4 regions of the Parageobacillus sp. VR-IP genome follow, and region 1 is predicted to be linked to each of the others. Evidence: predicted binding sites of a transcription regulator. Region 1 holds the regulator's gene; each other region holds the start of a gene.

What was found. The regulator Rex, encoded in region 1, represses fermentation and respiration genes when NADH is low (regulators of the CRP and FNR family bind a similar motif). The targets are predictions, from matches to a motif close to TTGTGAAATATTTCACAA.
Region 2: the regulator Rex is predicted to act here: its motif matches at 3,920-3,937, upstream of HT574_RS01090 (DUF2249 domain-containing protein).
Region 3: the regulator Rex is predicted to act here: its motif matches at 4,690-4,707, upstream of HT574_RS00295 (cytochrome ubiquinol oxidase subunit I).
Region 4: the regulator Rex is predicted to act here: its motif matches at 1,189-1,206, upstream of ric (iron-sulfur cluster repair di-iron protein).

Annotation. Positions count from the first base shown of each region.
Region 1 covers NZ_JABVYQ010000016.1:5,086-10,824, reverse strand. Annotated here, with positions in the region: gene groL (chaperonin GroEL) at 1-1,578, opposite strand, end outside; gene groES (co-chaperone GroES) at 1,662-1,946, opposite strand; gene HT574_RS19400 (CPBP family intramembrane glutamic endopeptidase) at 2,222-2,956, shown strand; gene HT574_RS19395 (YdiK family protein) at 2,960-3,154, shown strand; gene tatC (twin-arginine translocase subunit TatC) at 3,157-3,903, opposite strand; gene HT574_RS19385 (twin-arginine translocase TatA/TatE family subunit) at 3,924-4,076, opposite strand; gene HT574_RS19380 (redox-sensing transcriptional repressor Rex) at 4,093-4,731, opposite strand; gene moaC (cyclic pyranopterin monophosphate synthase MoaC) at 4,721-5,242, opposite strand; gene HT574_RS19370 (ABC-F family ATP-binding cassette domain-containing protein) at 5,362-5,739, shown strand, end outside.
Region 2 covers NZ_JABVYQ010000001.1:189,362-195,100, forward strand. Annotated here, with positions in the region: gene HT574_RS01065 (DUF2249 domain-containing protein) at 1-54, opposite strand, end outside; gene HT574_RS01070 (DUF2249 domain-containing protein) at 60-293, opposite strand; gene HT574_RS01075 (Crp/Fnr family transcriptional regulator) at 359-1,051, opposite strand; gene HT574_RS01080 (nitric-oxide reductase large subunit) at 1,287-3,650, shown strand; gene HT574_RS01085 (hypothetical protein) at 3,728-3,880, opposite strand; gene HT574_RS01090 (DUF2249 domain-containing protein) at 4,003-4,236, shown strand; gene HT574_RS01095 (molybdenum cofactor guanylyltransferase) at 4,338-4,925, shown strand; gene HT574_RS01100 (TIGR04053 family radical SAM/SPASM domain-containing protein) at 4,998-5,739, shown strand, end outside.
Region 3 covers NZ_JABVYQ010000001.1:35,450-41,188, reverse strand. Annotated here, with positions in the region: gene HT574_RS00320 (sulfurtransferase) at 1-234, opposite strand, end outside; gene HT574_RS00315 (class I SAM-dependent methyltransferase) at 359-925, opposite strand; gene HT574_RS00310 (glutaredoxin family protein) at 1,235-1,468, opposite strand; gene HT574_RS00305 (DsrE/DsrF/DrsH-like family protein) at 1,482-1,871, opposite strand; gene cydS (cytochrome bd oxidase small subunit CydS family protein) at 2,027-2,125, opposite strand; gene HT574_RS00300 (cytochrome d ubiquinol oxidase subunit II) at 2,138-3,151, opposite strand; gene HT574_RS00295 (cytochrome ubiquinol oxidase subunit I) at 3,148-4,497, opposite strand; gene HT574_RS00290 (YidH family protein) at 4,831-5,208, opposite strand; gene HT574_RS00285 (SpoVR family protein) at 5,459-5,739, opposite strand, start outside.
Region 4 covers NZ_JABVYQ010000001.1:204,350-210,088, reverse strand. Annotated here, with positions in the region: gene HT574_RS01160 (molybdopterin molybdotransferase MoeA) at 1-852, opposite strand, end outside; gene ric (iron-sulfur cluster repair di-iron protein) at 1,271-1,993, shown strand; gene moaA (GTP 3',8-cyclase MoaA) at 2,044-3,069, opposite strand; gene modB (molybdate ABC transporter permease subunit) at 3,084-3,740, opposite strand; gene HT574_RS01140 (Crp/Fnr family transcriptional regulator) at 3,971-4,681, shown strand; gene narI (respiratory nitrate reductase subunit gamma) at 4,719-5,411, opposite strand; gene narJ (nitrate reductase molybdenum cofactor assembly chaperone) at 5,440-5,739, opposite strand, start outside.

The DNA.
Region 1 (5,739 bases):
TTTGTTTTCTTCTGGTTTGTCAGCGACAACTGCTTCAGTTGTTAAGAACATAGCGGCAACAGAAGCTGCGTTTTGCAGAGCGGAACGAGTTACTTTTGTTGGGTCTACGATACCAGCTTCAATCATGTCTACCCATTCACCAGTAGCAGCGTTGAAGCCGATGCCAGGTTTTTCTGTTTTTAAGCGTTCAACAATGATAGAGCCTTCCAAACCAGCGTTTTGCGCAATTTGGCGAACTGGCTCTTCGATTGCGCGAAGAACGATTTTCACACCAGTTGCTTCGTCGCCTTCTGCTTCGATCGCAGCCACTTTGCTGTATACGTTCATTAATGCCGTACCACCGCCGGCTACGATACCTTCTTCGACAGCTGCACGAGTAGAGTTGAGCGCGTCTTCAATGCGCAATTTGCGTTCTTTCAATTCTGTTTCTGTAGCTGCACCAACTTTGATTACTGCTACGCCGCCAGCTAATTTTGCAAGACGTTCTTGTAATTTTTCGCGGTCGAATTCCGAAGTAGTTTCTTCTAATTGCGCACGGATTTGATTGATGCGAGCTTTAATGCGGTCAGAATCGCCAGCGCCTTCCACAATCGTTGTTGTTTCTTTCGTTACAACGACTTTCGAAGCACGGCCAAGCGATGCGATCGTTGTCGATTTCAATTCGCGTCCTAGTTCTTCGGAGATGACTTCACCGCCAGTTAAGATTGCGATGTCTTCCAGCATTGCTTTACGACGATCGCCAAAGCCAGGCGCTTTAACCGCTACCGCATTGAATGTACCGCGAAGTTTGTTCACAACTAATGTTGCAAGCGCTTCGCCTTCCACATCTTCTGCGATGATTAATAATGGTTTGCCTTGTTGTACCACTTGCTCTAATACAGGCAAGATTTCTTGGATGCTAGAAACTTTTTTATCTGTAATTAAGATGTATGGATTTTCAAGCACTGCTTCCATTTTTTCTGTATCTGTAATCATGTATGGAGATACATAACCACGGTCAAATTGCATACCTTCAACAACATCTAGTTCTGTTGTGAAGCCTTTCGATTCTTCTAATGTGATAACACCGTCGTTGCCGACGCGTTCCATTGCTTCTGCGATTAATTGACCAACTTCTTCGTCAGCCGCAGAGATCGCTGCAACTTGGGCAATCGATTCTTTTCCTTTGATTGGTTTGGAGATTGCTTTTAATTCTTCTACTGCCACAGCGACCGCTTTTTCAATACCTTTGCGGATGCCCATTGGGTTAGCGCCAGCTGTAACGTTTTTCAATCCTTCACGGATCATTGCTTGCGCTAAAACTGTTGCCGTTGTTGTACCGTCCCCAGCAACATCATTCGTTTTGCTTGCAACTTCCGCAACAAGTTTCGCCCCCATGTTTTCAAATGGGTCTTCTAATTCGATTTCTTTCGCGATTGTTACACCGTCGTTTGTAATTAATGGCGAACCAAATTTTTTCTCTAATACGACGTTACGGCCTTTTGGTCCTAATGTTACTTTTACCGCATCTGCTAGTTTGTCCACACCGCGTAACATCGCGCGACGAGCTTCTTCGCTGAATTTAATTTCTTTTGCCATACCCCGTTACCTCCTTATAAAATGGAATCGTTAAGTATTTTAGTTAAGTATTTTGTACATATCTATGTTATAAATGCTGTATATTAGCCAATAACAGCCAAAATGTCGCTTTCACGCAAGATTAAATATTCCTTGCCGTCATATTTTACTTCTGTTCCAGCATATTTCGAGAAAATAACGCGATCGCCAACTTCTACTTCCGGAGCTACACGCTCACCGCTGTCAAGCACACGTCCTTTGCCAACAGCAACTACTTTGCCTTCTTGTGGTTTTTCTTTCGCAGTGTCTGGCAATACGATACCGCTTGCAGTTTTTTCTTCCGTTTCAATCACTTCAATGACAACGCGATCACCTAATGGCTTTAACACGGAAAACAACCTCCTTAACAATAATTTTCGCCGTTCTTATTAGCACTCATCTTAATCGAGTGCTAACACACTTATAATATTAATGAACTTCTCCTTTTTTTGCAAGTAGGAAATAAAAAAAATAACCGCTTTTCTTTACTCCTTCTATACCCTTTTCAAGTATTTCACATTTCCATGATCGATAAACGGCGGCAATCAATTTTTTTATATTTTTGCAAAAGATGTGCTAAAATACGGGAAGTATCACTATTTTGTTGGCAAAGGGGTTAGTTTCCTTGAAACGACAATATTGGTATGTCATTATTACGTATATCATCATGCAACTGTCTGGTATTGTAGGAGTTCCGCTTTTGCGCTTTCTCGGCGTGGGAAAACATGTCGAAAATAAACTCGTTGCCGCAAAGCTCGCCTCTGGCTATTGGGCGGTCATTAGCTTTGCTATTGCGTTTTTTATTATTATCTTTTTCTTGCGTGAGGATATAAAACAACGGCATACTCGTCATCGCGTTTCTTTGCCCGTCGCTTGGATGTGGGCGATCAGCGGCGTCTTTTTGTCGCTCTTTGCCCAAAGCCTTGCCGCTAATGTTGAATGGCGCTTGCTTGGTATCGAACCAGGCTCGGAAAACACAAAACGAATTGTTGAAATCATTCAAGTCACCCCTTTATTAATGGTCGTGACTTCCATTATCGGTCCGATTTTAGAAGAAATAATTTTTCGTAAAATTATTTTTGGAACGCTATATCAAAAATACAACTTCTTCATTTCCGCGCTAGTTAGTTCGCTTTTATTCGCCATCGTCCATATGGAACTTGAACACCTGCTCTTGTACGCAGCAATGGGATTTACGTTTGCCTTTCTTTATGCGAAAACGGGACGCATTTTCGTTCCGATTTTCGCCCATGTTACCATGAATACGTTCGTGGTCGTCATACAAACATTGTTTGCTGATGAAATTGAAAAAATAATGCGGCAGACAGAGCAGATACAACTCATTATTGGGGGCTTTTAAACAATGAAAGGGACGCCATTACAATTTGGTTTTTTCTATTTTCTGATGGGAGTGCTATTTACTTACTTGTCCATTCAAAGTGCAAAAGATACGATTTGGAACTTTTTCACGATCTTCCTTGCCATCCTGGCTACGCTTGATTTTGGAGCAGCAATACGTCTATTCGCACTCCACTTTCGCAATAAACCTCCCGTTTGATTTCACGGGAGGTTTTCTTGTTCCTGTTGCGCCAATAGCACTTTGCGGTAAGCCATCTTAGAAATCCAAATGCTTGCCTCATATAAAATCGAAAGCGGAATCATCACGATGACTTGCGATAATACATCCGGCGGCGTAATGACCGCAGCTACAATCAGCAAGGCCAAATAAGCATATTTTCGTATTTTGATCAATAACATTGGTGTAATCAAACCAAGTCTTGTGAAAAACATCACTACTACCGGCAGCTGAAAGACAATGCCAAACGGCAAGATGAGCTGAAGCAAAAATTCAAAATATTCATTAATGCCGATGACTTGATGAATGCCCAGGCGTTCCGCCAAATTTTGCATAAAACGAACGACAAACGGAAATAAAACAAAATACGCAAAACTAACGCCAGCGAAAAAGAGAACAATCGAAATAGGGATATAACTTAAAGTGACCTTTCGCTCTTTTTCATACAATCCCGGACTGACAAACGCCCAAAGTTGATAAAGCAAAACCGGAGCAGTAAGAACAAAGGCAATGACAAAAGCAAACTGAAAATAAATTTTGATCGGATCTGTCAAACGAAACGCATTCATCGTCAATTCTTTTGCTTCATCCGTCCGCTGCAAATATAAAATGACCGGTTCTACAAAAAAGAAGCTTCCTATCAAAGCAATGCCAAAAAAAACAAGAACAATGATAAGCCGTTTTCGCAACTCTCCTAGGTGCTCATACACCGACATTTCTTTATCGTTCATATGTCAACCATCCTAACTCATCATTGGTCGGCTTTTTTTTCATCCTCATCGGCTAATCCTTTCGTCGCATCCTTAAATTCGCGGAGCGATTGACCGAGCGACTTGCCCAATTCTGGAAGTTTTTTTGTTCCAAACAATAATAAGATGACAAGCACGATTAATAAATATTTCACGTTTTATTCTCTCCTTTTATTCAAGCGGGTAGTTTTTCAAAAAATAAACGAGCGACTGCAATTCGACCGCTAAGTCAATATGATGGACGCGAATATGCTTGGGTACGTTCAAGCGCGCTGGTGTAAAATTTAAAATTCCTTTAATTCCTCTTTGGACAAGACGGTCGGTAATCCACTGAGCAACATGGGCTGGCACCGTTAAAATTGCTACTGGAATCCCCTCGTGAAGACGGTCTTCCAATTCATCCAAATGATAGACAGGCACCCCGCCGACTTCTGTACCGACTTTCCTTTCATCTACGTCAAATGCCATCACAATTTTCGTATTATTGTTTTTCGAAAAATTATAATTTAAAAATGCGGTGCCTAAGTTCCCGACTCCAAATAGTGCGACTTCCGTTACCTCATCTTGATCGAGCGTTTTCCGGAAAAATGACAGCAAATAGTTGACATTATATCCGTATCCCTTTTTGCCAAGCGCGCCAAAATAGGAAAAATCGCGGCGGATCGTCGCAGGATCGACTTTGACCGCCTCGCTCAGTTCGGCAGAAGAAACGCGTTGTTTCCCAGAAGCGTGTAAATTTTTTAAAAAACGATAATATAACGGCAAACGTTTGGCCGTTGCTTGCGGAATTTTTGGCTGTTCATTGCTCATTGATGAATCCCCCAGCACTTCTTTTTTCGCGTTGATAATGTCCTGACTTTCCACCTTTTTTCTCTACCAAATAGGTTGGGCCAATAACCATTCCTTTATCTAACGACTTACACATATCATATACTGTCAGCGCACATACAGAGGCTGCCGTTAGCGCTTCCATCTCCACCCCCGTGCTTCCCTTCGTTTTCACCGTTACGGTAATCAACAATTGATACAACGCTTTTTCTTCTTCGACATGCCAGGCAAACTGAATGTCGACACCTTTTAGCATAAGCGGATGGCACATTGGAATGAGATCGGCTGTTTTTTTCGCTGCCATAATACCTGCCACTTGCGCAACGGCAAGCACATCCCCTTTTTCGATCGTGTGGTTTGTCATTTTTTCATAAATTTCCTTATTTACTGTCACACTTGTTTGCGCGACCGCTATGCGAACCGTATCCTCTTTGTTCGTAATATCGACCATTTTTGCCCGGCCTTGTTCGTTGAAATGGGTAAATGATGACAACATAATCTCCTCCACTTATAAACTATACACTATTTTTCGTCATCTGTCTTTTATCGTTTTATTGCGATAAGAAAGTCACTTACGCTACACTATTATTGTCAAACGAGAGGTGAAAAACAATGATCATTTTACAAGTTAACCAACTGACAAAATATTTTGGCGCTGACCTTATTTTATCGAATATAAAATTAGAAATACAATCAAAAGACCGTATTGCTCTTGTTGGGAGAAACGGAGCCGGGAAATCGACCCTATTAAAGATCATTGCCGGTGAAATGTCTTACGATAGCGGGGAGATTATTAAACCAAAAGAAGTAACAATCGGCTATCTTGCCCAAGACAGCGGGCTTCACTCTTCGTTGTCGATTTGGGAAGAAATGATGACGGTATTCGCCCCGTTAAAGGTGATGGAGAAGCAATTGCGAGCGATGGAAATGCAAATGGGCGATCCCAATCTGCTTGCAGACGTTTCCCGTTATGAAAAACTATTAAAAGAC
Region 2 (5,739 bases), on a different contig from region 1:
CAATGTTCTCATCATTGGCTGCGGCGGCTCTAGTCCACGATTATCAAGAATCATCATTCTCACCCCTGTTTGACGAACGTAACTTTCCAATGCTTTTTTTCGATCTGTTCCGCTTCATACGAAAATCCTTTTGCCTTCATAATCGGAAACAGCGGGATCGGTTTAAATGGCGCATGCAAAATAAAGATGTCTCCGGGCTGCAACGGCTTAACAGCATTCATAATTTTTTCAAACGGTTCGATTTTATTCTTTAAATCCTCACGGACATCTAACTCTACGATCGTTCCCACCATCATCCCTCCTTTACTGCTATGATAGTAATTTTCATTTTCACATGTTGTGATTTGCATCACATTCATTAGAAAAAGATTTCTTTTTCTAATCCTTCTTTATCAATAAGGTAAAATCCATCTTCATTAATATCGATCAATCCTTTTCGTTTTAATTGACTGAGCGTTCGGCTTACTGTTTCCCGTGAGGTGCCGATCATATTGGCAAGCTCCCGGTTCGTCACATGAGCAGTCAAACGGTAAAGCTTTCCTTGACGCATCGCATTTGTTTTCGTTAAGCGCAACAGAAGCATAATAATTTGTTCATACGTGTTATGGAGAATTTGTTCTTCTAAACGGTTTTGCAAGTCGACGATTTTTTCACCCATGACGCGGAATAATTTAATGCATAACTCGGGATAGCAAATTAACATTTGTTCGAAGTCAGCGATTGGAATCACAATTAACGTCGCTTCGTCGATGATCTCCGCGTGCGCAGGGTATGTGCCTTTTAAGAAAAAACCGGTATGCGGAAACATTTCACCTGTCTGCAAAATCGAAACAATTTGTTCTTTTCCGCCCATATCGGTTTTATAAATTTTTACCGTTCCGGAATGGATGAAATAGACGCGTTCTAACGGATCCCCTTGCATAAAAACAAATGTCCGCGGTTTATAAACGCGTACATGGGAAATCGATACGAGCGACTCCAGTTCATGATCGGACAACTCGCGAAAAAGCGGAACATTTTTTAACCTTTCTTTCATCCAATCATTTGTCATTATTCCATCTCCTTATATAAATTTTACGAAAATGTGTCTTTCACCAAGTGGAGTCCCTTTTGACAAGGATTAAAGAAACTACAAGGCTTTCCATTATTTCTATACTACCATTTTATGAGCTTCTTCATATGCAAGCTGTGACATAAATCATAGTATGCGTTTGTCATGACTCACATTTTTTTTATTTTTTCAGCGTTACAATGAGGTTGAATTCAAAGATAGGAGGTTGAGATAGATGGAAGTGAACCCATCAGTTGGTCCGTCTTTACGTCCTGAACGGAGGACACAAAATAGTTTCCTTAAATCAATATTAGTTTTTACGATTTTAATCAGCTTTACCGTCCTGCTTGTCGGCGGATACTGGATTTTTAAAGAAATGGCACCACGGCCGAAAGAAGTGCGTAGTGAAAGCGGCAAGGTGTTGATGACAAAAGAAACGATTATCGGCGGGCAGGCAGTATTGCAAAAATATGGCTTGATGGATTACGGTACCGTACTTGGGTACGGATCTTACATGGGTCCAGATTATACAGCAGAGGCATTGAAGATTTACACGGAAGGAATGCAAGACTATAAAGCAAAAGAACTTTATCATAAGCCATTCTCGCAACTATCCAATGATGAAAAAACGATTATTCGTGATAAAGTAATTAAAGAAATACGGAAAAACCGCTACAACCCTGTTACTGATGTGCTTGTGCTAACCGATGCACAAGTGTATGGACTCGAAAAAGTCCGCGATTATTACCGCCATGTATTCACCAACGGTGACGGCTGGGGATTGAAAAAAGGGTTAATTAAAGAATCAGATATGCCAAAAACACATCGCGCCTGGGTAGCGGATGGAGATCAAATTCAGCAAATTGCTGATTTCTTCTTCTGGACAGCTTGGTTATCAAGCACTCCAAGAATTGGGGACCACATTACGTATACAAACAACTGGCCATATTATGAAGATGCAGGAAATACAATGTCGTTTTCCGCTATGTGGTGGAGCGGAGCAAGCGTGACTATCTTAATTTTATTCGTTGGGATCATTTTATACTTCTTCCACCGCTATCAATTGAGCATGCAGGAAGCATATAAAGAAGGACAATTCCCGGTTATCGATTTGCGTAAGCAGCCATTAACTCCTTCGCAAGTGAAATCAGGAAAATACTTTACGATCGTAGCCGTGCTGTTTTTCGTTCAATCGATGTTTGGCGCGTTGCTTGCCCATTATTATGTAGAGCCAGACAGCTTTTTCGGCATCAAATGGATTCATGATTTATTGCCATTTAACATTGCGAAAGGCTACCATTTACAATTAGCGATTTTCTGGATTGCGACATCATGGCTTGGCATGGGGATTTTTATCGCACCGCTTGTTGGCGGACATGAGCCGAAAAAACAAGGGCTTCTCGTTGACATTTTGTTCTGGGCCCTCGTTGTTCTTGTCGGCGGCAGCATGATCGGACAATGGCTCGGTGTGAAAGGATATTTAGGAAACAACTGGTTCTTGCTTGGTAACCAAGGATGGGAATACATTGAGCTTGGCCGCATTTGGCAAATTATCTTAGTAGTAGGTATGCTTATTTGGCTGTTTATCGTCTTCCGCGGCATTAAGAGCGGATTAAAGAAAGAAAGCGATAAAGGCGGATTGATTCACTTATTGTTCTACTCGGCGATTGCGGTGCCGTTCTTTTACATCTTTGCGTTCTTTATGAAACCGGACACAAACTTTACGATGGCCGATTACTGGCGCTGGTGGATCATCCACTTGTGGGTAGAAGGAATTTTTGAAGTGTTTGCGGTTGTTGTGATCGGCTTTTTGTTAGTGCAAATGAAACTTGTCACAAAAAATTCTACAGTAAGAGCGTTATATTTCCAATTTACGATCTTGCTTGGCAGCGGGGTCATTGGTATCGGTCACCACTACTATTACAACGGTGCGCCGGAAATATGGATTGCGCTTGGTGCCGTCTTCTCGGCGCTTGAAGTCATTCCGCTTACATTGCTTATTTTAGAAGCATATGAACAATACAAAATGATGCGTGATGGCGGGGCTAACTTCCCTTATAAGTCAACGTTTTGGTTTTTGATTTCTACAGCGATCTGGAACTTAGTCGGCGCGGGTGTGCTCGGATTCTTAATTAACTTGCCAGCAGTCAGCTACTTCGAACACGGACAATTTTTAACGCCGACTCACGGCCATGGATCAATGATGGGAGTATACGGCATGTTCGGCATTGCGGTGTTGCTGTATTCACTGCGCAATATCGTCAAGCCGGAAGCATGGAACGATAAATGGTTAAAATTCGCATGCTGGATGCTCAATATCGGGCTTGCAGGGATGATTGCAGTGACGCTATTGCCAATCGGTATTCTGCAAATGAAAGAAGCGTTTGAACATGGCTATTGGGCATCGCGTTCTCCGGCATTTTTACAACAGGATCTTGTACAAACCTTGCTTACGCTCCGTGCTGTTCCGGATACGATTTTCTTAATAGGTGTCATTGTAATTATGGTGTTCAGCGTCAAAGCGCTATTCCATTTGCGTAAACCGACACACGGCGAGGAAGAGGCGCTTCCGGTGGTCGATTTAACGAAAGAAGAATAAATAAAAAAGAATCACAGCACAAATTGCTGTGATTCTTTTTTATCTTTGTATGATAGCGCTTTCTATCTTGTTCGTTGTTAACTCTTCTTTGCTTCTTCTTTTTCTTCGTAGCATTGAAAACAATACAACGTTTCTTTTTCATCGCTAATGATGCCGTTTAAAAACCCATGCAAACAATGTATTGGTTTGCCGCACTGCGAACAAAAGCCAACAAGCTCTTCCAACATCATTTCTCCTTTCATAAACGATTGAAAATTATCATTCATAAGTTGTGATGTTCATCACTACGACAAACGACAAAAACGATTATGATGTATATATAATTCATTATACTATAAAGGAGGCAACAATTATGAGTCAATTTGCTGCAAAAATTCATGCGCCTGATTATGAACCGCGTGAAAGACATCCTGCGATCTTTCGCTTATTTGATAGCTTGAAACCAGGTGAAGTGATGGAATTAACAAACGATCATGATCCGCGCCCGCTGCATTATCAGTTTATGATGGAGCGCCCAGATCAATTTACTTGGGAATACTTAGAAGAAGGTCCGGAAATTTGGCGAGTCGCAATCGGTAAAAAATAAATAAGATTTTTAAAAAAGATTCCCGAAAAATTACGGGAATCTTTTCTTTTCGCTGCCTTCATGATACAGTGAAACAGAGAGTTGGAGAAAGGGGACAGACGGTGAAAGGAATGACAGGGGTTGTCCTTGCAGGAGGGCAGTCACGGCGTTTTGGCAGCCCGAAAGCGTTTGCCAAGTTTAGCGGAAAATATTTTTTTGAAATTGCTGTAGAAGCGTTACGCACAGTGGTTGAGGATATTTATATTGTTAGCCATCCTTCACTAATAGATTGTTTTCGACAAAAGACAGTGGAAAAAGTGATTATGGATGATGAACGGTATCGTGGTCAAGGACCGCTGGCGGGAATCTATACGGTTATGAAAAAAAGCGAAGCGGAATGGATATTTGTGCTTCCGTGCGATATGCCGTATATGCGGCCAGAAGTAGCGGTAAAACTTGCTAAATATGCGAACGAGGAGTTTGATGCGATTATATGTGCGCATTTTGGCCGAATTCAACCGTTAGTTGGCATGTATCATCGACGGACATTCGGGCAAATCAAAAAGCTGCTGCAAGCAAAGGATAACAGGATGAAGTCGTTGCTTCATCGTTGTCATGTTCGTTATGTGACGGAGCAAGATTTTTGGGAAAATGAGGTCGTGTTTCGCAATGTAAATAAACCGAATGAGTGTGACGATATTGTGACATAAATCGCTTTGTGATATATGTCACATGAGTGTTTCCTCCCATGCAGTACAATGAAAGCGAGGAGGGGGAACATAGTGAGAGACTTTAACGAAAATCCGTTTATTGTGATTTGGGAATTAACAAGAGCATGTCAGTTAAAATGTCTTCATTGCCGGGCCGAGGCGCAATATCATCGCGATCCACGCGAATTGACATTTGAAGAAGGGAAAAAGTTAATTGATGATATATATGAGATGGATCAGCCGCTTCTCGTGTTTACCGGCGGAGATCCGCTCATGCGTCCGGATATATATGATCTTGCAAAATATGCGATTGACAAAGGCTTGCGTGTCTCGATGACGCCAAGTGCAACGCCAAACGTGACAAAAGAGGCGATTCGCAAGGCGAAGGAAATCGGCCTTTCCCGTTGGGCGATTAGTTTGGACGGGCCAAACGCGGAAATTCATGATCATTTTCGCGGAACGCCTGGCTCCTTCGATTTAACGATCAAGGTGATTGAATATTTGCATGAGCTTGATATCCCAGTGCAAATTAACACCGTTATTTCCCGTTACAATGTTCATGTCCTTGATGAAATGGTAGAGTTGATTGAAAAACTAAAATGTGTGCTGTGGAGCGTCTTTTTCCTTGTACCAACCGGGCGGGGAAAAGAATCGGACATGATTTCCCCGGTAGAGCATGAAAAAGTGTTTCGCTGGCTTTATGAAACAAGCAAGCGCGTCCCATTTGACATAAAAACAACGGCAGGGCAGCATTACCGTCGTGTTGTTTTGCAAGCGAAAATGCGGGAAAATCAAATAACCGGCGACGGAATCC
Region 3 (5,739 bases), on a different contig from region 1:
AGAAAAATGCCGTTTTAAATAAGCATACGGAATATGAAGCGAATTAGCAATAGGCGGTTCTGTCGCTTCATTATAATCACGAATATCTAAAACAATCATATCCTTGATTCGTTCATCGGCTATATCTATACATGGAACATTGTTTACCGGATAATAACGGCGATACAATGCCATAAATAATAAACCGAAAATAATCAGGCCAATGATATACAAACGGCGATCACCTCGATCCATTACTATTATCCCTGCTTATTATATACCCTAATAGGTATATTAGCAACTGTTTTATTTTAACAATATATGGATGAATGATGTATCGTTCATCATCCCGACATGTATTGAGACAACCGCTGTTGCCTCAATACGTTAGCAATATGCCGTATACGGTTGGATGAAAGGAGAAAAATTCCGCATTCTGGTGTTTTGTTTTCATATATTCCAACAATTGTTGAGAAGGAATTCTCTCATGAAGCGGCGGCCCCATTTCGCTTTCCACCGCTTCCCATTCAATGATCAGAAATTTTCCGTTCGGTTTCATCACCCGTTCGATCTCAGCAAGCACTGCGTCATGATCATCTACTTCATGAAACACAAACGACATGAGTCCTTTGTCCACTGATTGTGCAGGCAAAGATGTATTAGATATATCTCCTAGTATATATTCGATATTATCCACTTGTTCTTTTTCTGCGTGTTTCTTTAAAAATTCCAACATTTCTCGTTGTACATCCACCGCATATACTTTTTCTTTCGTCTTTTTCGCCATTGGCACGGTAAAATACCCATTGCCGGCTCCTAAATCAGCAATGACATCTTGTGTTCCGATTTGCAATATCTCTATCACCCTTTCTGGATCAATGATTTCTTTTCGCTTCGGATCTAATAATTTTTCCGCCTTTTCTGGGTGAAAACGATGCCCTGCCATTCATAAATCCTCCTGTACTCTTTTTTTAATGGTTATTATAATCAAAAAGCTTCGGAATCCATAATCCGAAGCTTTTTCTTGCTGATGCATTTTTAGCAAACCGCACGACGGTTTGGATCGCTTTCCATTCCCCGTTGTTCTTTATCTGGTTGAAATTTTTCTATATTCGTTTGACGCACTCTCAATCGTATATGCTTCTTTCCTTCCGTTTCCAATCGCCGAATTCCTCTTTGTTGCGTACATCCAAAATAAATCGTTTCACACCGCTTGGAAACGGGTTCTTTTACAGGAATTACGTCCCGTGCCTCATTAACGCTGCAACAATTGCATGATGGCGTCCGGGTCAAAGCCAATTACCCATTGGCCATCAATTTCGATTTGTGGAACTCCGATTTGCCCCGTTGTTTCAACAAGTTTCCGCGCCGCGGCAGGATCCCGCTGCACGTTTACTTCTTCAAACGGAACGCCTTGTTCACGTAAAAAGTTTTTCACCATTACACAATACGGACATGTCGTTGTTGTATATACCGTAACTCGTTTCATTTTCATCCCTCCACTAGAACGTCAACGTAATGTCGGCGTCTTTCGCAAAGTTTAAAAATGTGGCCGCTCCAGCGACTTCAATTCCATCGACAAATTGATCTTTGTCAAGACCCATGACGTCCATCGTCATTTGGCATGCAACCAGTTTCACACCTAATTCTTGCGCCATTTTTACAAGCTCTTCGATTGACGGAACATTCGCTTTTTGAAATCCTTCTTGAAGATGCTCTTTTCCTTCTGGAAGCGGTAAGTTTTTATGTGCTTCTTTATGAATGAGATTCAACCCTTCAAACGTGAAAAAAATGCCTACTTCTGCCTCTGATGCCGCTGCCGCTGTGGCAATATTGAATACTTTGTATGCGTCAAATAAACTACCGTTAGCTGCGATAATCGCTACTTTCATCAAGAATTCCTCCTCGTTTTTTCTCGATCATAGTTTTTACAAAACAAAATATTTTATTTACATATACATGTATGGGTATATAACCTAGTCTTTATAGTAATCGATTTTTCCATAAATGTCAACTAACAAATATAAAAAATGCCGAGCAGGAAGCCCTACTCGACCTGTTTGTCTTTCAATCCGGCCCAAAACGCGGCAACCACAGACAACGCCACAATAAGAATTGGTGCATACATAATAAGAAATGTTTGCATGTTATGCTCCTCCTATAATTGTCCTTTTACATATTTTTTGTTGAATAAAAACAATCGCATTAACAAATACAGCGATGGAATTAATAACAACAAACCGGCGATAAACGCGATAATAAGCGCGATCGCCATTGTTTGATTCGTAAATCCGTCGTAAATCGTTAAGTATGGGTACAACAAATATGGATAGTGAGAAATGCCGTATGCGTAAAACGCGAACGCATATTGCAGCAGCAAGCTAATAAACGCCCAGCCAAAATGTCTCTTTTTCCAAAGCAAATAAACGGTCAACACGAAAAACAGAAATGATATGGCAAACATCCAAGCAATATTGAACATGTTGCTATAATGCTCCGGATTATGATGCCGCAGCTGATAAATGATGAGGAGCGCCGATAAAATCGTTGGTCCGCTCCAACTTAGCGCATATTTCCGCAGCAATTCGCGCGCCTGCATATCCCCCGTTTCATTAGCGTAATATGTTAGAAATGTAGCGGAAATATAGAGAACGCTCGTAATGCTTAACAACACAATACTCCAAGTAAGCGGACTGATAAACAGCTCTTTATATAATAAAGTGAGTTTTTCCCCGCTTTTCTCCACAAATCCCCCTTCCGAAATCGTCAGCACAATCGATAGTGACGCCGGAATAAACAGCCCCGTTAGCCCGTAGGCAAACAAATACCAATTTCTTTCCGTCCCGCCATACGTATGAAACGCATAATACGACCCGCGGATCGCCAAAAGCACAATGGCAATGCTGGCAGGAACGAGCAAAATCGAGCCGTAATAATAGGCCGTTTTCGGGAAAAAGCCGACGATGCCGACGAAGAAAAAGACGAGAAACACGTTCGTCACTTCCCATATCGGGGAAAGATAGCGCTGGATAATTTTATGTAAAATATGCTTTTTCTTGGCAAAATCGCTGTATGCGCTGAAAAATCCAGCACCAAAGTCAATTGAGGCGACTATAACGTATCCGAACAAAAACAGCCATAAAACAGAAATGCCAACAATCTCCAACGTCATTCCGCCATCACCTCCTGCTGGCTCGAACGTTCCACCAATTCCCGTTTGACCGGGTTTTTGCGGAACATGTTAATCAGCACCGCCGCACTCGCGATTCCTAAAATAAGATACAAGATCGAAAATAAAATGAGCATCGTATCGACATACGCTGACGATGTCGCCGCTTCCGCCGTTTTCATATAACCGCGCAAAATCCACGGCTGCCGGCCGACTTCGGCAAGATACCATCCCGCTTCAATCGCCAGCATCGAAAGTGGACCGGAGGCTACCAACAAACCGAAAAACCATTTTTTCTCGACAAACTTCCACTTAAATATTTTTCCAAGCCAATAAACCGCCGCTACAACGGTGAGAAACACGCCAAGCGTCACCATTAAATCAAATAAATAGTGAATGTAAAGCGGGGGCGTTTCCTCCTTCGGAAATTCGTTTAATCCTTTTACTTCCGCGGCGGGATGATTATGCGCCAAAATGCTTAATGCGTTTGGAATTATCAGCGCATTTTTTATATTGTTGTTTTCATCAAGTGTCCCGAACAAGACAAGCGGCGCATGGGTGCTCGTTTCAAAGTGCCATTCCGCCGCCGCTAATTTTTCCGGCTGGTACTCGGCTAAAAACTTGCCGGATAAATCGCCGACAAGTGCACTTGCAAGTGAAAAAATCAAAGCTGTTTTCATCGTTAAATGTAGTGCTTTTTTGTGATAAATATGGCGGTTGCCTCGCATTAAATGCCAAGCGGCGATGGACGCCAAGACAAAAGCACAAGTCATATAGGCTGTCGCCAAGACGTGCGCCACTTTCGTCGGCGTCGCTGGATTAAACATTGCCACAAGCGGCTCGATATTCGTGATGGCTCCGTTTTTCAATTCAAAACCTTGCGGAGTATTCATAAACGCGTTTACCATCGTAATAAACATTGCCGATGCCGAAGAACCGATGGCAACCGGAATGAGCAGCAACAAATGTTTCTTCTGATTTTCAAATCGATCCCACGTATATAAATAAATGCCAAGGAAAATCGCTTCAAGAAAGAAGGCAAACGTCTCCATAAACAGTGGCAGACTGATGACTTGACCTGCAAGTTGCATAAAGTTCGGCCATAATAACGACAGCTGCAATCCGATCGCCGTTCCCGTCACAACGCCGACGGCTACCGTAACGACGAAGCCGCGCGTCCATCTCCGCGCCAGCAAAATGTAATGTTCATCGTTTTTGCGGATGCCCACCCATTGAGCAATCGCAATCATTAACGGGACGCCGACGCCGATCGTTGCATAAATAATATGGAACGTCAGCGTCAGTTCCGTAAGCACTCGGCTAAACAGAACTGGATCATATTCCCACATCGCAATATCCCCCTTTTATGAAAACAATCTGCCGGCCATCGACAGAAGCATAACCACCGCAACAAGAAAACTAACCATCACAAGCCATTTTTCTTGGCGTTTCCACACATTTTTTCCTCCTTTGATTCCTCTTGCTCTTATTTATTTATTTTGTCAACAATTATAATAAAAAACTTTGACAAGATACCGAGTTTGTGATGTTTTTCACAAATTTATCATGATTAATAGGGTTATAAATGTAAAAATGTTTTATACCATAAAATTTTTTATCCATTATGCTTATGGATCCCAAAAATAAAATGGTTACCACCGATAATGATGATAACCATTTTCTTATGCTTTATACAAAGAAACAAAAAAATAATAACCAAACAACAGTGTGACAAATAACACTAAAAGTGCTAAAAACCAAATAAGAAAACGAGCGGTACGAAATGTTTGTTCATTAATTTGTCTTGCTTTTTGGAAATAGCTAATAGTGGCAAAAACAACCGTACACACTCCCGTTACGACAGACAACGTTCCAATCATTTGCACTGCCATGTTGGATAAAGAATGATGGGACGATTTGATATGCAAGTTAATGATAAGAAATCCAATTCCTGTTATAGCGATAGCCGTTCGAATCCACGCTAAAAACGTACGTTCATTGGCGAGATGCTGTTGAATATATTTGGAATCCTCCGTTGGTGCTTGCGCTTTCTCCTTCATTTCCCACACACCTTTCTTCCGTAAACATTGTTGACAAATAAAAACCCCCTATAGTATACTAACCTTTCCATCAAGCTGTCTACTATAAGGGGATGGGAAGGCAATTATAATCAATCGACATTCCCGATTTGCACTTCGATTGTATAGTGGAACAAATTCCTTTTCTCCTTTCTTGGCCACTGTTGCTGTTTTTTATTGTATACAAACAAATAAAAAAAGCTGCCTTCAAAGCAGCTCTATGTCACACGGATTATATATATTTCCGATGCACTGTTTTTCCATCATACGTAAATAATATAGGCTTCTCTTCCACCACCGTTTCCATATGAACAGGACGCCCCCATAGCTGATAAATATACGGAAGCACTTTTTCTAAATATTTAATGTCTAATTCGATCCCTTCGTACCAATGCTTTAAATATAGTTCGCCATTGCGCATGTAATCTCCGTCATTGACCGTAATGTACGGAAACCCGCCATTGACCCGCATGCTCACGAGCTGATCGCGAACATGCTCCCAGCTTTTATCAA
Region 4 (5,739 bases), on a different contig from region 1:
TTTATTGAACAGCACTTCAGCGCCGAGACGTTTATAAATGATCGGCAAATAATCATAATCCCCGACAGAGACGCCTCCTGTTGTAATCAACATATCCACTCGATCGAGCGCGGATTGGATCGCGGCAAAACAAGTATCCAGATCGTCCATTAATTTGCCGAAATAAATCGGCTCCGCGCCGCTGCGGACCACTTGCGCTTGAATCATATAGGCGTTGCTGTTGCGGATTTTTCCCGGTACGAGCGGGTCGGATACATCCAAAAGCTCGCTGCCTGTCGCAAAAATGCCGATGCGCGGCTTGCGCGCCACTTTTACCTTGGCATATCCAAATGTCGCTAATAGCGCCTGTACGCCGGGGTTGATCCGCGTGCCTTTTGGAACAAGAGCATCGCCCTTTTTCGCATCCTCCCCTTGAAACGAAATATTATCTCCCGGACGAAACGGCCGTTTGATCGACATATACGTTTTGCCATCCCGTTCATATTGTTTGGCTAGCTCCAACATGACAACCGCGTCGCATCCAGCGGGAATTTGCGCTCCTGTCATGATGCGCACCGCCTGAAACGGTTCCACCGCTTTTGTCGCCACCTGTCCCGCACCAATCGTTTCAATCACTTCAAATTCGACCGGGTTGTCCAGCTTCGCCTGCGCGGAGTCCACAGCGCGGATGGCAAAACCGTCATATGGGGAGCGGTCAAACGGCGGAACGTCATGATCGGCGCGCAATTCTTCAGCCAAATACCGACCGTATGCTTCCTCAAGCCGAACCGTTTCCGCTTCCCCTTCCCCCGCATATTTCATGACCCTTTCGATCGCTTCCGTTACCGGAATCGGAGTTCGCTTTTCCACCATGCTTTTCTCTCCCTTTCTCATTTAATGGCTGTCCACGATATCCATTATTTTACTTTTTTACATTTAGAAGAGCAAGCAAACTGCCAAAGAAAGCAAGTTTTTATTGGTTCATCCGCACTGTTGATGATCGGAAGTTTCGCGTGAAGATTTACTTAATGCATTGACATTATGTCGATTTTCGCTTTCCAACTGTTCAGCCTTCAACAGCCGAAACATCCCCCATCCCTTCTTTCCTATTTTCATTGTACGGAAACGAAACAAAGCTAGTCGTGATGTTCATCACATTTATCCGTTTCATTTCTTTTCTAACACAATTTGTTCAAAATTTCTTCCCTTATGTGATGTACATCACGACATGCAAAAAAGAAAAGAAATATGCTTAAGTTGTAACGATTGATATAAGATGGAGGTATCAGCCATGGAAAAATGGTTTACAGAACAATCGCTCATCGGTGATATCGTAGCACAATTTCCAAAAGCAAGCGATCTTTTCAAGTCATACAAAATTGATTTTTGCTGCGGCGGGCAGCGCCCATTGCAGGAGGCAATAAAAGAGCGCGGTTTGGACGAAAAAGCGATTTTGGAAGAGCTGAACACGCTTTATGCTCAATCGCTCGAAAATGTCGATCGAAACTGGAAGGAAGCTTCTTATCGCGAGCTGATCGATCATATCATTGGAAAACACCATCGTTACTTGGCGGAAGAACTGCCTCAGCTCAGCCCTTACGTCACCAAAGTGCTGCGCGTCCACGGAATGCATCATCCGCATCTTGCGCAAGTTCATAAGCTGTTTAACGAGCTGAAAACCGAACTGGAACAGCATACGGTGAAAGAAGAAACTTACGCTTTTCCGATTATTTTGCAATTTGAAGAAACTCCGACTCCAGAAAACAGAGAAACGATGAAACAAGTGATTCGCGAACTTGTCAATGAACATGACGTTGCTGGCGACATCATCAAAACGATTCGCAAAATTACGAATGACTTTACCCCACCGGAAGATGCATGCGGTACGTACCGCCTTGTCTACAATCGACTAGAAGCACTAGAAGAAGATTTATTTGAACATATCCATTTGGAAAATAACGTGTTATTCCCGCGCGTTCTCGCAGAAGCAGAGCCATCGGCGGAAATGTCTTGATAAACCAAAAACACTGGACCGTTCCACTAGAAGGAAACGGTCCAGTTTGCTTATCCGCCAATATAAGACATTTCAATTTTCTTCCGCATTTTTGCCGTTTGCTCCGTCCGTTCGTCCGAATAGCGGTCTGTCCGCGTGTTCCATGTGGATGCAATCACTTTCTTGATCTCCTCTTTATCCGCTCCAGAACGAAGCTTTTCTTTCAACGAAACGCCGCTTGTCGCAAACAAGCACGTATACAGCTTGCCATCGGCGGAAATGCGCGCCCGGGTGCAGCTGCGGCAAAATGATTCCGTCACCGAGGATATAAACCCGACTTCCACGTTGGTGCCAACATAGCGGTAGCGGCTTGCCACCTCGCCGAAGTAGGCTTTTTCCACAGGTTCAAGTGGATGCATTTGTTGCAAAAGTTCATACATTTCTTTTTTTGTGACGACATGGGAGAAATCCCAGCCATTGGTCGTGCCAACATCCATAAATTCGATAAAGCGAAGCGTAATGCCCCATTCCTTAAAATAAGAAGCCATCGGGATAATTTGCGAGTCGTTCATGCCTTTTTTCACAACCATGTTTACTTTGACGCCGAGCCCGGCTTCCTGCGCCGCTTCAATTCCTTTTAACACCGGCTTGACCCCGACGCCAACGCCGTTCATTTTTTTAAATATATCATCATCCAGCGCATCTAAACTAACATTAACGCGCTTCAGCCCCGCTTCTTTCAAACGTTTTGCCCATTTCACTAAATGAATCCCATTCGTTGTAAGGCCAATATCGCGGATGCCGGGAATGTGTGTCAATCGTTCAATCAAGATATCCAAATCCCGTCTTAGCAGCGGCTCTCCCCCGGTAATGCGAATTTTCTCGACGCCAAGCTCGGCAAAACTTTCAGCAAGCAGCACCATTTCCTCGATCGTTAATAATTCGTCTTCACGCAAAAAACGGAAATTCGGACCGAATATTTCTGCCGGCATGCAATATACGCATCGAAAATTACATTGATCCGTTACCGAAATGCGCAAATCGCGAAGTGGTCGGTTCCAGCGGTCGACAACGGCCTCCGATTCTTTTCTTTCCATCCCGCTTCCCCCTTTCAATGAGATTTAAACGTTGTCGCACACAGCAGCAGAAAAAACGACAAAAGCACCGTGATGGCTACCCATGCCCACGCTAAATTCATTTCTCCTGACTCAATCGCCACATAAATGGCGGTTGCCATCGTTTGCGTTTTTCCGGGAATATTTCCCGCAAACATGAGAGTAGCGCCAAATTCGCCAAGGCTGCGGGCAAACGCCAAAATCGCTCCGGAAATAAGCGCCTTTTTCGCCAACGGAATCGATATATGCCAAAAAACTTGGTATTCATTTGCTCCGTCGATGCGCGCCGCTCCTTCAATCGTTTCATCCACCGCTTCCAATCCGGCCTTGGCCGATTGATACATAAGCGGAAAGGAAACGACCACAGCCGCAATCACCGCTGCGTACCATGTAAACATCACCGGCGCGTGAAACAATGTTTCTATTCCTTTGCCAATCATACCGTTTTTTCCGAATAAAATGATAAGAAAAAAACCGACAACCGATGGTGGCAGCACAAGCGGAAGCATCAGCAATGTTTCAATGATAATTTTTCCTTTAAACCGGCGGCGCGCCATCCACTTAGCCGTGATGATGCCAAGAAGCATAACCATTACTCCAGAAACAAATGCAACCTTTATGGATAACCAAACCGGCCACCAAAATTCCATCATCATAAAACCTCTTTCAACAACACCATTCTGTTTCACTATATAAAAAAAAGAAGAAAAATGTTGTGATACTACTCACATTTTAACATAACAAACATGCAAATCGTTTTAGAAAAGTTTGTGACAGCATCGTGACAATCATCACGAAGCAAAAAAAGTGTGATTTTTATCACTTCAGGACAGTTTCATTGTTTTTACAATGAAAGTGACAACAAACTATTGGGGTGAACCAGATGCTTGCAGCCAAAAAGTTCAATCAGCAGGACCGCTTTGCCCATTTACGTGAATTGCTTCGTTCCGCCAAACATACAGTCAAAATACGAAAAGGAACGTTTTTATTCCAAGAAGGAATGGCAGCCGCTGAACTATATCTTATTCTTTCGGGGAAAGTGCAAATAAGTAAAATTTGCGCTGACGGAAAAGAGATGTGTTTCCGCATCTGCGGCCCTGGGGAAATTATCGGCGAGCTAACATTGTTTACAGCAGAACCTCGCTATTTATTAACAGCAAAAGTGATCGAAGATGGCGAAGTAGCAGCCATTAAAAAAGATGATTTAGAACAGCAGCTCCTCACTAACCCTTCACTTACCTATGAATATATGCAATGGGTCAGCACGCATGCGCGGCGGACACAAACAAAATTTCGCGATTTAATTATGCACGGCAAAAAAGGAGCACTGTATTCCACGCTTATCCGCATGTGCAACAGCTATGGCGTCAAGCTGGATAACGGAAGCATCCTCATCGACTTAACGCTGAAAAACCAAGATTTAGCCAACTTTTGCGGCACCACCCGCGAAAGCGTCAACCGCATGTTAAACACGTTAAAGCAGCAAGGCGTTCTTTCCATTAAAAAAGGAAAAATTACGATCCATGACCTCGACTATTTAAAGCAGGAAATTCAATGCGAAAACTGTCCGGTGGATATTTGTTGCATTGAATAAAAACCCCCTCCTTTTCGATGGAAAAGGAGGGATGTTTTTAAATTTTCTTTGCACGCATGCGGCGATATACAACATAATGTCTATTTAAATACGTCAGCGGAACGCTCCAAACATGAACAAGACGGGTAAACGGCCAGATGCCAAACAGCAATAAGGCGGTAATAATATGAATTTGGAATCCTAACGGGGCATCGCTTACTAGTTGCGGCAGCGGCCGAAACGTTAAAATGCCTCGAAACCATGGGCCAATCGTATCGCGATAATCAAACGTTCCTCCCGTAGCGGTATATCCTACTGTATTTGTAAATCCCGTTAAAATGACGATGGTTAACAAAAACAATACAAGGAAATCTCTTTTGCTGCTGTTGCGGAAAATACGACGAACGCTTAACCTCCGCCATAGCAGCAACAGAACGCCGATGACCGTCGCGACCCCAGCTGCGCCGCCGAACCAAACCGCCCCGAAGTGATACATCTCATCCGTAATTCCGATTGTTTCATAAAATGGTTTTGGCACCAGTATCCCAGCTACGTGCCCGAAAAAAACAAATATAATTCCCCAATGAAAAAGAATACTTCCCCATCGCAGCCGTCTGCTTTCAAGAAACTCACTTGATTTTGCCGACCAGCCAAATTGATCTGTATTATAACGGTAAATATGACCAACGACAAATAACGTAAGCATGAGATACGGATAAATTATCCAAAGAAATTGATCAAGTAAACTCATCGTGCGTCCTCCATTCATGTTCGTATTTTTAAGAAGCTTTTTTCTCCTCTAAAAATGCAACGATTCCTGCTGCACAACCATTCATGACAAGATAATACGGATTATTCGCTAATTTTAGTTCCTCTGCAATTTTATCAATGGTTTTTTTATGAATGAGAAGCATCTTCTTTGCATGCTCTTTGGGAGCGACAGACGCAAATTCTAAAATGACTGGCAAATAGTCTGGCAGCTCCCCATCCAAAAGATCAAAACCGGCGTTGCGAAACTCTTCTTTTAGTTTTAAAAAGGCTTGGCCGCGCTCTTTCTGATCGCCAAATAGATGGTAAGT